One region of the Pseudomonas sp. NPDC089422 genome, then DNA from elsewhere that is predicted to be linked to it. Evidence: riboswitches for the same ligand, from Rfam matches in the RefSeq annotation. Region 1 holds a riboswitch; the other holds the start of a gene.
The links. Region 1 has a riboswitch for cobalamin ahead of ACIPZ8_RS25130 (CbtB domain-containing protein). Riboswitches for the same ligand answer to the same signal wherever they lie in the genome.

Region 1 (5,227 bases):
AATCAGGTATACGTCTGCAAGCTTTTTCTGCTGTGCGGCACGATACGACCATTCCGGACCCATGGTAATGGCGAGTATAGATGTGTTGAACAAGCGAGCCGGTATTGTGGAAATTTCCTACACGGCCGCCGTTACAGACACCGTCAGAAGTGGCGGTGCCTGTGTTAGCGGAGGGTCAGGCGCAGGTCGGGTGAGGCTTCAGGACCCGCTGGGTCGAGGCGGGGTTGTTGCTCAAGGCCTGGCCAACCCGCGTCGGGCGGGCCAGCAACTGGCCGCCGCAATTCGGGCAACGTCCCTGCAAGCGGTGGTCTGCGCAGTTGCGGCAGAAGGTGCATTCGAACGAGCAGATCAGGGCGTCAGGGCTATCGCCCGGCAGATCGGCATCGCAGCATTCACAATTGGGGCGCAGTTCCAGCATGGGTATCCCTCCGGTCTGGTGGAATGCGCAGTCTGCTCCGCCCCTCGTCAGCTTGGCAATGCTAGTCGCCGGGGCGGTACAGGTGGGCGTGGCCGGCGCGGTACAGCGCCGACTCGGTGAACGGCGCATCGCCTAGCACATGGCCGACGAGGATCAGAGCGGTGCGCCGGAAACCCTTGCTGGCAACCTGTTCGACGATATCGGCCAGGGTGCCGCGCACCCAGTCCTGGTCCGGCCAGGTGGCACGGTGAACCACTGCGATCGGGCAGTCAGTGCCGTAGTGGGGCAACAGTTCTTCGACAATGCGTGGCAGGTGCCTGACCCCGAGGTGAATGGCCAGGGTGCTGCCATGCCGCGCCAGCTCACCGAGCTGTTCGCCTGCGGGCATGGGTGAGCTGTCGCCGTAGCGGGTGAGGATGACCGTCTGCGCCACTTGCGGCAGGGTCAGTTCGCAGCCGAGCAGCGCCGCGCTGGCGGCAGTGGCGGTGACGCCGGGAATGATCTGGTAGTCGATGCCCAGTTCGCGCAGGTGGCGGATCTGTTCGCCGATGGCGCCATACAGGCTGGGGTCGCCACTGTGCACCCGGGCCACGTCCTGACCGTTGGCATGTGCGGCGCGGATGGCGTCGATGATTTGCTCGAGGTGCAGTTCGGCACTGTTGATGACCGTCTCGGCCTGATGCCCTTCGAGCACCGCCGCGGGTACCAGCGAGCCGGCATAGATGATGACCGGGCACTGACGGATCAGGCGTTGTCCCTTGACCGTGATCAGTTCCGGGTCGCCGGGGCCGGCGCCGATGAAGTAGACCGTCATGGCAGATCCTTGAATTGATGAAAGAAGCGATTATCCGGCGCAGGCCAGTGCCAGGGTAGCGGGGCCACGCACCTGGCGGGGCACCCTGAGTGTGGCGCTGGCATGGCTGAGGCTGGCCAGGGCCAGTGCCGTGCTCTCGGCGACGCCCCAGCAGCCGCTGTGGGCGTAGGCGACTGCCGAGTGGTGGCTGAGCTGTGGCTCGTACACCTGCAACTGCTCGGCAGCGAAAACCACCAACGGCAGGGCGTGACGTGCGGCGAGCTGTTGCAAGCCTGGCTCGTCGGCCTTGCCGGCAATGCTGGCAAAGCCGCGAAGTGCGATGGCATTCAGGCCGTGCTGCTGCAGCACTTCATGCAGCAAGGCGTCGAGAACCTCCACCGGGCAACCCCGGCGGCAGCCGAAGCCGGCATACAGTGCCGGCAATGGCTGGTCGATGGCCATCAGGCGTGGCTGGAGCGGCGATACAGCCAGGCGCTGAGCAGGCCCAGGGCCACCCAGAAGGCCGCGTTGGTCAGCCAAGAGGCGATCTTGAACTGAGCCTCCAGGGCTTGCGGGGCCAGGCTTTCGTGAACTTCCGGTTGCGGAGCACCGATCACGTGCGGCACCACCAGCAAGACCGCGCCCAGTGCCTTGAGCAAGCCATGGCGCGCGAACACCAGCAGGGCCAGGCCCACTGCGGTCGCGGCTGCGGTGCCGATCCACCAGCTCTGGCGCTGACCGAGGTCGGCGGCGGCAGTGCCTGGCAGTTCCGGCGGCAAGCCCAAGGTCGGCGCCAGGCAGAACACGGCAAAACCGGCCAGCCCCCACAGTGCGCCCGTGCTGGTGCGGCCCGGCTCACGCAGGCTGTACAGGGCGGCAAGGATCAGGGCGAAGCCGACGGCGACCACCAGATTGCCGCCGGTGGTCGACAGGATGCGCTGCCAGCCATCTTCTGGCGACCAGGCTTCCTCGCTGTGGGTGTGGCCTGCGCTGGCCTCTTCGCCGTGGCTGTGGTGCTCGGCTGCGGGAGCGGCCGATTCATAGGTTTCCGCCTCGAGGATCAGCGGTGCGACCCAGAAGCTTTGCAGCAGGGTCAGCAACAGCGCGGCGAGCAGGCCGCTGAACCCGGCAGTGCGGGCGATACGCATGATCATGGCAGCCTCAGTGGCAAGGGAAGGCGGCGCTGTGGCGGGTGTCGTGCGCGGCGTTGTGCACGGCTTCGATGTGCGAGAACCCGGCAAAGTAGACCAGGCACAGGCCGAGCAGGCTGGCACCGACGGCGATGACCACGCGCTGGCTGAGGGTAACGGGGGTGGTGATGCTGTGTTTGGCGCTGGTGACGGGCATGACGCGATCCTCTGCTTTTTTAGTAGGCAATGGGACAAGCGCGGCAGCCCCGGGCACGGGGCGCCCGAGGGAATGCGACAGCGCCCGCCCACCGCGGGGTGTTCATGAACGCCAGGCCGGTCTCCGGGCTTGCGAGGAGGAGCAGGGCTCCTTGAAAAGCATCACCTTCCCATGCCGGACTGCGTGGCACAGTGGTCTGGACGCTTCGCTCGCTTACCGTTGCGGGGGCAGCACCGGATTTGCCCGGCCCTGGTGAGGGCCTGCGACGCACCGATTTCCCGTTTCACCCCCGATGGGGGCACCTGACGCAAGGCGTAAGGAGAGCACGCGGCGAAGGTGGCGTCAAATGCTATGGCGTTGTGCCGAGGGGCAGGGGGCTTCATGAAACAGGATCAGTGGTTGGCGCCCGGCCCGAACCTCCCTGTTTTGCACAGTCCAACGTAAGCAAGGCCTCGCTTCGCCTGGCCGGAGGTACGCACATGAAACGCAAGACTGCATGGGTTGTCGTGTTGTCAGGGTTGTTGTTGCTCAGTGGCTGCTGGCCTTACTGGCACGACGGTGATCATCACCACCGGCATTACTACGATGGAGATCGTGGTGGTCACCAGGACTATCGTCGTTACTGATGCAAGGCAGCATTGGCTTCATCCCTTCCGCTTGCGGCCAGGCCTGTGCCACGCAACTGTAAAGAAATGGAAAAGCTCGCCCAGGCCGGCCGGTCTGGAAATTACACTTGCAGCGCTGTCCGTTTTGCCTTTTGGAGCGTTGTAATGAAGTTGAAGCATGTATTGCGTGCCGCCGTCGTGGCTGCACTGGTATCCACGCTGGCAGGTTGCTGGATGTTCATGCCGCCAGGTGGCGGTGGTGGGCATGGTGGAGGGCATGGCGGCCCGGGCATGATGGGCGGTGGACACGGAGGCGGGCCACGCTGACAGCAGTGAAACAGGCGGCTGTTCGCTCAGCTGCCTTCATGATTCATCGAGCATCCGTCCAGGATTGAAGAAGAACGATGCAATCATCACGGCGCTGATCACTCCCGACGCGTCCGCGACCAGCAACAGGAATTCGTTGCCCACCCCCAGCAGCGCCTGCTGGCTGATGGCGAAGCTTGCCCCGTGGGGAAAGGCGGCGATGCCCAGCAAGGCCACCGCCAACGCAGTCGACAGCAGCTTGCTGTACGTCCTCCTGAACGCCAGCGTGCAGGCCCAGAACAAAAAGATGCTGAACACGGCGAGGCCGGTGGAAATCACGAACTGGGTGAGTACTTCCAGCCACCACACCATGGGTCTCTCCTGAACGCTGCGCCTGGTCTATACGCATGAGAAACATGGCTGATTGAAATCGTTCCGCTCGGCTAAAGAAATAACGCGAAAGACGGAAAGTTGCCCGTGATGGGCCATTGTCCATATAGCAAATAAGCCTATAGGGCTGTGTGCGTTGCGCAGTACCATAGGTTCACGAAAACCAAAAAAGGGCGTTCAGTTTGGCCACTCTTTTCTAAGTTCTCGATGGGGCAGCTGGAGCGTGTCGCGTGAAGAGATCAAGATCGGTCGCAGGCGCAATGCTGTTAACCACTTTCGCCACGCTGTTGATGGCCGGGTGCGCACAGAATCGGGATGTGCGGGATGGCCATGATTATACGTCCGGTACTACCGATAGAAGCACGCCTGCTTATCTGGGGTGTGTCAAAGGCGAACTTCAAGGTAACGTGAAAACCTACGAAGTCGATGGCGACAACTCGGTGAAACTGTACGTCGAAAGTACCGACCCCACCCAGGCCGATGGTCTGGTAGAACTGCATGGCACAGGCGCCCAGCGTCAGTTTACGGCCTACCAGCGCGACGCCTGGTACGACCATGGCAGACTGCTCGATGCTGCATTGATGTGTAAAAAAGCCTGAACCGTTGATCTGCAAGTGCAAAAAGCCCGCACATGAGAGCGGGCTTTTTGCGATGGGTGCTGATCCATCAGCCTGGTGCATTCTAGGGGATGGAGCCGTCTTGCCCATTCGACGGAAGTCTTGCGCGGTCGCAATCAAGCCTGTGCACGACCTTGGTGGATTACTCCTGCGGCTCGATCCCGGCTAGAATGGCCCACGTTCCTGTCAGGTTAATCGCAAATGCCAACCGTTCGTATCCTATGTTGCGCCGCACTCGCTGCGAGTCTTGTTGCGTGCGCCAACCCAGGCAAGCCCACTGCCAGCAAGCTCACTGCAAAATCCCCGGATGTGTACGCCGCCTGCGTACTGCCAAAGTGGCAGGCACTCTCCCCCCAGACCACGCAAAAGTCCATCAGCCATGGTTATCGGTTGACCGCACCGAGCGCTGTGACTTCGGATGAGGTGCTCGAAGTTGTCGAGTATCACGATGGCAGCCGGGCAACCTTCTATAAAGGCAGCTTCCTGTCGAGCGACAAGCTGCGCCTGGCCGCCAGAGAGTGCCTCGAGTGACCGGCTGCCGGTTGGGTCAATAGCCTGAGCCTCCCATTCCGCCCATGCTGGGCAATGCCTGCCGGGACTTCTGCTGGGCATTGCTCCATTCGGCGCAGGTCATGAAGCTGGTCTTGTCGACCTTCCCGGCCTGATCGAAGCTGACCATGTAAGGCTGTTGCTTCTGCCCCGGCTTGGTCAGCATGTAGTCGAAGCACGTTCCAGGCACTACCGTGCGGTC
Region 2 (5,227 bases), on a different contig from region 1:
GGCAACCCCGGCGATGGCGGCACCGGCCTGTCGGCGCGCGGCTTCACCGGCCATGGCTCGGTGATGACCCTGTTCGACGGCGCGCGCCTGTACACCGGGGCCGGTACCCAGACCTTCCCGGTCGACCCGTGGATGGTCGAGCAGATCGACGTCATCCGCGGCCCGGCTTCGGTGCTCTATGGCGAAGGCGCGACCGGCGCAGTGATCAACGTGATCCCGAAAAAACCCTTCGCTGGCGACATCCACAACCGCCTGCGCCTGGGCTACGGCTCCTGGGACCGCCAGCAACTGGGCCTGGACAGCGGCGGCAGCCTCAGCGAACGCCTGAGCTATCGCCTGACCTTGAACCAGCAGGCCGGCAACGGCTGGGTCGACCGCACCGACTCGCGCAGCCTGGCGCTCAGTGCCGCGCTGCGCTTCGACGCCAGCGACGACCTGAGCTTCACCCTCGCCCACGAGCGCGGCGACGCCCAGCCCGCCAACTACTACGGCACGCCGCTGATCGACGGCCATTACCGCAGCAGCCTGCGCAAGAAGAACTACAACGTCCAGAATGACGAGCAGCGCTACCACGACGAGTGGACCCGCTTCACCACGGGCTGGACGATCAACGACCACCTCAGCGCCAGCAACCAGCTCTACTACATCAAGAGCCGTCGCCACTGGCGCAATGCCGAGAACTACAGCTGGGACGCTGACCGCGCACTGCTGGAGCGCCAGAGCTACCTGGAGATCAAGCACAACCAGGAGCAGATCGGCGACCGCCAGACCTTCACCTTCGACCACAGCCTGTTCGGCCTTGCCAGCAAGACGCTGGTCGGTGTCGAGTACAACAAGGTGCGTTTCAACATCGACAGCAACCGGCCGTACAACGACGTGGGCGGCGACTCTATCGACCCATGGCAGCCGACCCCAGGCTGGTTCCACAGCGACTCGCCAACCCGCCCGCAGACGCTGTCCAGCACCCACACCTTCGCCCTGTTCGCCGAGAACCGCCTGCAGCTCAGCGAACGCCTGTCGCTGGTCACCGGCGTGCGCCGCGACCAGAACCACATCGACCTCGACAACCTGGTCGACGGCAGTCGCAGTGACCGCAGCCTGCAGGGCGGCAACTGGCGCGCCGGGCTGGTGTTTGCAGTCACCAACGACCTGTCGCTTTATGGCCAGTACTCCACCAGCGAGGATGGCGTTGACAACCTGGTCAGCCTCAGCCCGTCACAGATGCACTATGACCTGACCGAGGCAAAGCAGACCGAACTGGGCCTCAAGCAGCGCTTCTGGGAGGGCCGTGGCGAGTGGACGCTGGCGGCGTTCCATACCGTCAAGAAGAAGCTGCTGGTGGATGACCCGCTCACCCACGAGGCGCAACAGGCCGGGCAGCAGACCTCCGACGGCCTGGAGGCGTCGCTGGAACTGGCCCTGGGGCAGCAGTGGCAGGTATCGGCCAATGCTTCGCTGGTGCGGGCGAAGTACGATGATTTCGCCGAGGTGGTCGATGGCGTGGCCCAGGACCGCGCCGGCAACCGCCCGGCCAATGTGCCGCGGCGCACGGCCAACCTGTGGCTGAGCAAGGGCTTCGGCCAGCAGGTGGATGCCGGGATTGGCGCACGGTATGTAGATGAGCGTTATGCCGACACGGCCAATAGCCAGCGTGCGCCGGGGTATACCGTGGTCGATGCCGACATCGGCTGGCAGGTGTTGCCGGATGTACGCCTGGGGTTGCAGGTGAACAACCTGTTCGACCGGGAATATGTGGCGTCGGTGTTCAGTGGCGAGCAGTGGGTGATGGGGGCGCCACGGTCGTATTTCGCTACCGTGGATTACACCTTCTGATTTGAGCCGCCTGTCCCGGCCTCTTCGCGGGCACAGGCAACACAAAAACTGCTATCAACAGCAAATGAAATAGTTATAAGATAACGTTTCATTTGACAATCATTCCTGCCTGCGACCGCCTTCCATGACCAGCGCCTCAGCCTTCCCCACCCAGCTCACCCAGCGCCTGCAGAGCATCGATGCCCTGCGCGGCCTGGTGATCCTGTTCATGCTGCTCGACCACGTGCGTGAAACCTTCTTCCTGCACCGCCAGGTCAGCGACCCGATGACCATCGATGCTACCGACCCGTCGCTGTTCGCCAGCCGCACCCTGGCCCACCTGTGCGCCCCGGTGTTCGTGCTGCTCACCGGCCTGTCGGCCTGGCTGTATGGCGAGAAGTACCAGGGCCGCAGCGATGTCTCGGCGTTCCTGTTCAAGCGTGGGCTGTTCCTGGTGGTGCTGGAGTTCACCCTGGTCAACTTCGCCTGGACCTTCCAGCTGCCGCCGAGCGTGGTCTACATGCAGGTGATCTGGGCCATCGGCGTCAGCATGATCGCCCTGTCGCTGCTGGTGTGGCTGCCGCGTGCTGCCCTGCTCGCCCTGGGCACGCTGATCATCGCCGGGCACAACCTGCTCGATGGCCTGCACTTTGGCGTGGAGTCGGCCCTGCATGTGCCGTGGGCGATCCTGCACGACCGTGGCTGGCTGGAGGTCTCGGATACCCTGCGCCTGCGCACCTCCTACCCGGTGCTGCCATGGATCGGCGTGATCGCCCTGGGCTATGGCCTCGGCCCTTGGTTCGCCCGTGGCAGCGACGCCAGCGAGCGCCAGCACCGTCTGCTGATGGCCGGCGTCATCGCCCTGTTCGGTTTCATGGTGCTGCGCATCTACAACGGCTACGGCGAGGCGCCATGGAGCGGCTACCCGACCGTCACCCAGACCCTGATGAGCTTCTTCAACATCACCAAGTACCCACCCTCGCTGCTGTTCCTGGCCCTGACCCTGGGCTGCGGCCTGCTGTTGCTGCGCGCCTTCGAGCGCGCCGGGCTGGCCCGCTGGATCAGCACCCTCGCGGTGTTCGGCGCAGCGCCGATGTTCTTCTACCTGCTGCACCTGTACGTGCTCAAGTTGCTGTACCTGGCCTGTGTGGCGCTGCTGGGCCTCAACCACGGCGACTACTTCGGCTTCGACGGCATCGGCGCGGTGTGGTTGGCCGCCCTGCTGCTGGCGGCGGCGCTGTACGTTCCGGTGCGCTGGTTTGCCCGGCTCAAGGGGCGCCGGCGCGACATCCGCTGGCTGAAGTACCTCTGATTTGCGCTTTTGCCCGGCAGCCCGATGGTCTACCATGCGGCCCGCCGGTTTCCACCACGGAAATAATAGGGAATCCCGGGCCCGCCCAAGGCGTGCCAATCGGAACTGCCCCCGCAACTGTAGGTGCCGAGCCTGCTCCATCGATGCCACTGGATCATCATCCGGGAAGGCCGGAGCCGGGCGAGGACGCACCAGTCAGGAGACCTGCCGGCAAACATTCACCAACCGGCGGGGTGTCCGGGATGGCCATCCGTGTTGCCCCTGTGCGTGCAGGGGCTCGGCGATGCCTGTCCGTGCGTTCCTCACCAGAACTGTCCGACAGGAGATCGCCCAGCATGCTGCCCCGTATCACCGCCCTGCTCGCCGGCCTGAGCCTCACCGGCCTGGCCCAGGCCGCCGCCACCCACTTCCCGCTGACGGTCGACAACTGCGGCGCGCCGCAGACCTTCACCCAGGCGCCCGAGCGCGCGGTCACCATCGGCCAGGCCGGCACCGAAATGCTCTACGCCCTGGGCCTGGGTGACAAAGTGGCCGCCACCTCGTTGTGGTTCAACAATGTACTGCCCGAATACCAGGCACTGAACGACAAGGTGCCGCGCCTGGCCGACAACGAACCCAGCTTTGAAGCCGTGGTCGGAAAGCGCCCGCAACTGGTGGCGGTGCAGTTCGAGTGGATGGTCGGCGCCCAGGGCGCGGTCGCTACCCGTGAACAGTTCAGCGAGCTGAACATTCCAACCTACCTGCTGCCCTCGGACTGCGAAGGCAAGGACAACCTGGTCGGCGCCGACGGCACTCGTCTGCAGGCGTTCCAGGTCGACAGCATCTACAAGAGCGTCAGCCAGCTGGCCGAGATCTTCGACGTGCAGGAGCGCGGCGCCGCACTCAATGCCGACCTCAAGGCACGCCTGGACAGCGCGCAACAGCAACTGAGCGGCAAGGACCTGGCCAGCACGTCGGCACTGTTCTGGTTCTCCAGCGCCGATCTCGGCATCGACCCCTACGTCGCCGGTCGCCAGGGCGTGGCCGACTTCATGCTGCGCACCCTGGGCGTGCGCAACGTGGTCGAGTCGACCGAAGAATGGCCGACCGTGGGCTGGGAAACCCTGGCCAAGGCCAACCCGACCTGGCTGATCATCGCGCGCATGGACCGCCGCCGCTTCCCCGCCGACGATTACCAGAAGAAGCTCGAATTCCTGCGCAACGACCCGGTGACGAAGAACATGGACGCGGTAAGGAACAACCGCATCATCATCCTCGACGCTGAAGCCATGCAGGCCGGCATCCGCCTGTTCCGTGGCCTGCAGACCTTGTCTGCGGCCTTCGCCAGCGGTAAAGCGGCGCAGTGATGAAAGCCCTGCCCTACACCGCCCTGGCCTTGCTGGCCCTGCTCGCGGCCGTGCTGGCCGGTACCGCCACTGGCGAAACCAGCCTGTCGCCACAGTTGGTCTACCAGGTACTGGCCAACCACCTGTGGCAGGCCGGCTACCCGGTCGACCCGATCGACGCCGGCATCGTCTGGAACTACCGCCTGACCCGCGCCCTGGTCGCCGCCGCCTGCGGCGCGGGGCTGGCGACCTGTGGGGTGATCCTCCAGGCGCTGCTGCGCAACCCGCTGGCCGAGCCCTACCTGCTCGGGCTGTCCGCCGGCGCTTCGACTGGTGCGGTGCTAGTTGGTCTGATGGGCCTGGGCAGCGTCGCCCTGAGCATGTCCGGCGGTGCCTTCATCGGCGCCCTGGCGGCCTTTGCCCTGGTGCTGGTGCTGGCCCGAGCGGCCGGGCCGAGCAATCACAACGCGCAGGTGATCCTCGCGGGTATCGCCGGCTCGCAGCTGTTCACTGCCCTCACCGCCTTCCTCATCACCAAGTCGGCCACCGCAGAGCAGGCGCGCGGCATCCTGTTCTGGCTGCTGGGCAACCTCAGCGGCGTGCGCTGGCCGTCGGTGTGGATGGCGTTGCCGGTGGTGCTGTTCGGGCTGGTGGTGTGCCTGTGGCACCGCCGGGCGCTGGATGCCTTTACCTTCGGCGCCGACTCGGCGGCCTCGCTGGGCATCGCCGTGCGCCGCACGCAGTGGCTGCTGATCAGTTGTGCGGCACTGGTAACCGC

Region 2: linked by a shared signal. The riboswitch ahead of ACIPZ8_RS02035 (ABC transporter substrate-binding protein) and the one ahead of ACIPZ8_RS25130 (CbtB domain-containing protein) in region 1 are both predicted to bind cobalamin.

The regions. Positions count from the first base shown of each region.
Region 1 covers NZ_JBIVHW010000016.1:82,456-87,682, forward strand. The annotation lists gene ACIPZ8_RS25110 (DUF1272 domain-containing protein) at 176-418, opposite strand; gene cobM (precorrin-4 C(11)-methyltransferase) at 480-1,232, opposite strand; gene ACIPZ8_RS25120 (cobalamin biosynthesis protein) at 1,263-1,655, opposite strand; gene ACIPZ8_RS25125 (CbtA family protein) at 1,673-2,365, opposite strand; gene ACIPZ8_RS25130 (CbtB domain-containing protein) at 2,373-2,558, opposite strand; cobalamin riboswitch at 2,655-2,879, opposite strand; gene ACIPZ8_RS25135 (hypothetical protein) at 3,038-3,184, shown strand; gene ACIPZ8_RS25140 (hypothetical protein) at 3,329-3,490, shown strand; gene ACIPZ8_RS25145 (hypothetical protein) at 3,527-3,841, opposite strand; gene ACIPZ8_RS25150 (hypothetical protein) at 4,090-4,458, shown strand; gene ACIPZ8_RS25155 (hypothetical protein) at 4,678-5,007, shown strand; gene osmE (osmotically-inducible lipoprotein OsmE) at 5,024-5,227, opposite strand, start outside.
Region 2 covers NZ_JBIVHW010000001.1:451,961-457,187, reverse strand. The annotation lists gene ACIPZ8_RS02045 (TonB-dependent receptor) at 1-1,833, shown strand, start outside; gene ACIPZ8_RS02040 (DUF1624 domain-containing protein) at 1,958-3,124, shown strand; cobalamin riboswitch at 3,153-3,351, shown strand; gene ACIPZ8_RS02035 (ABC transporter substrate-binding protein) at 3,460-4,470, shown strand; gene ACIPZ8_RS02030 (FecCD family ABC transporter permease) at 4,470-5,227, shown strand, end outside.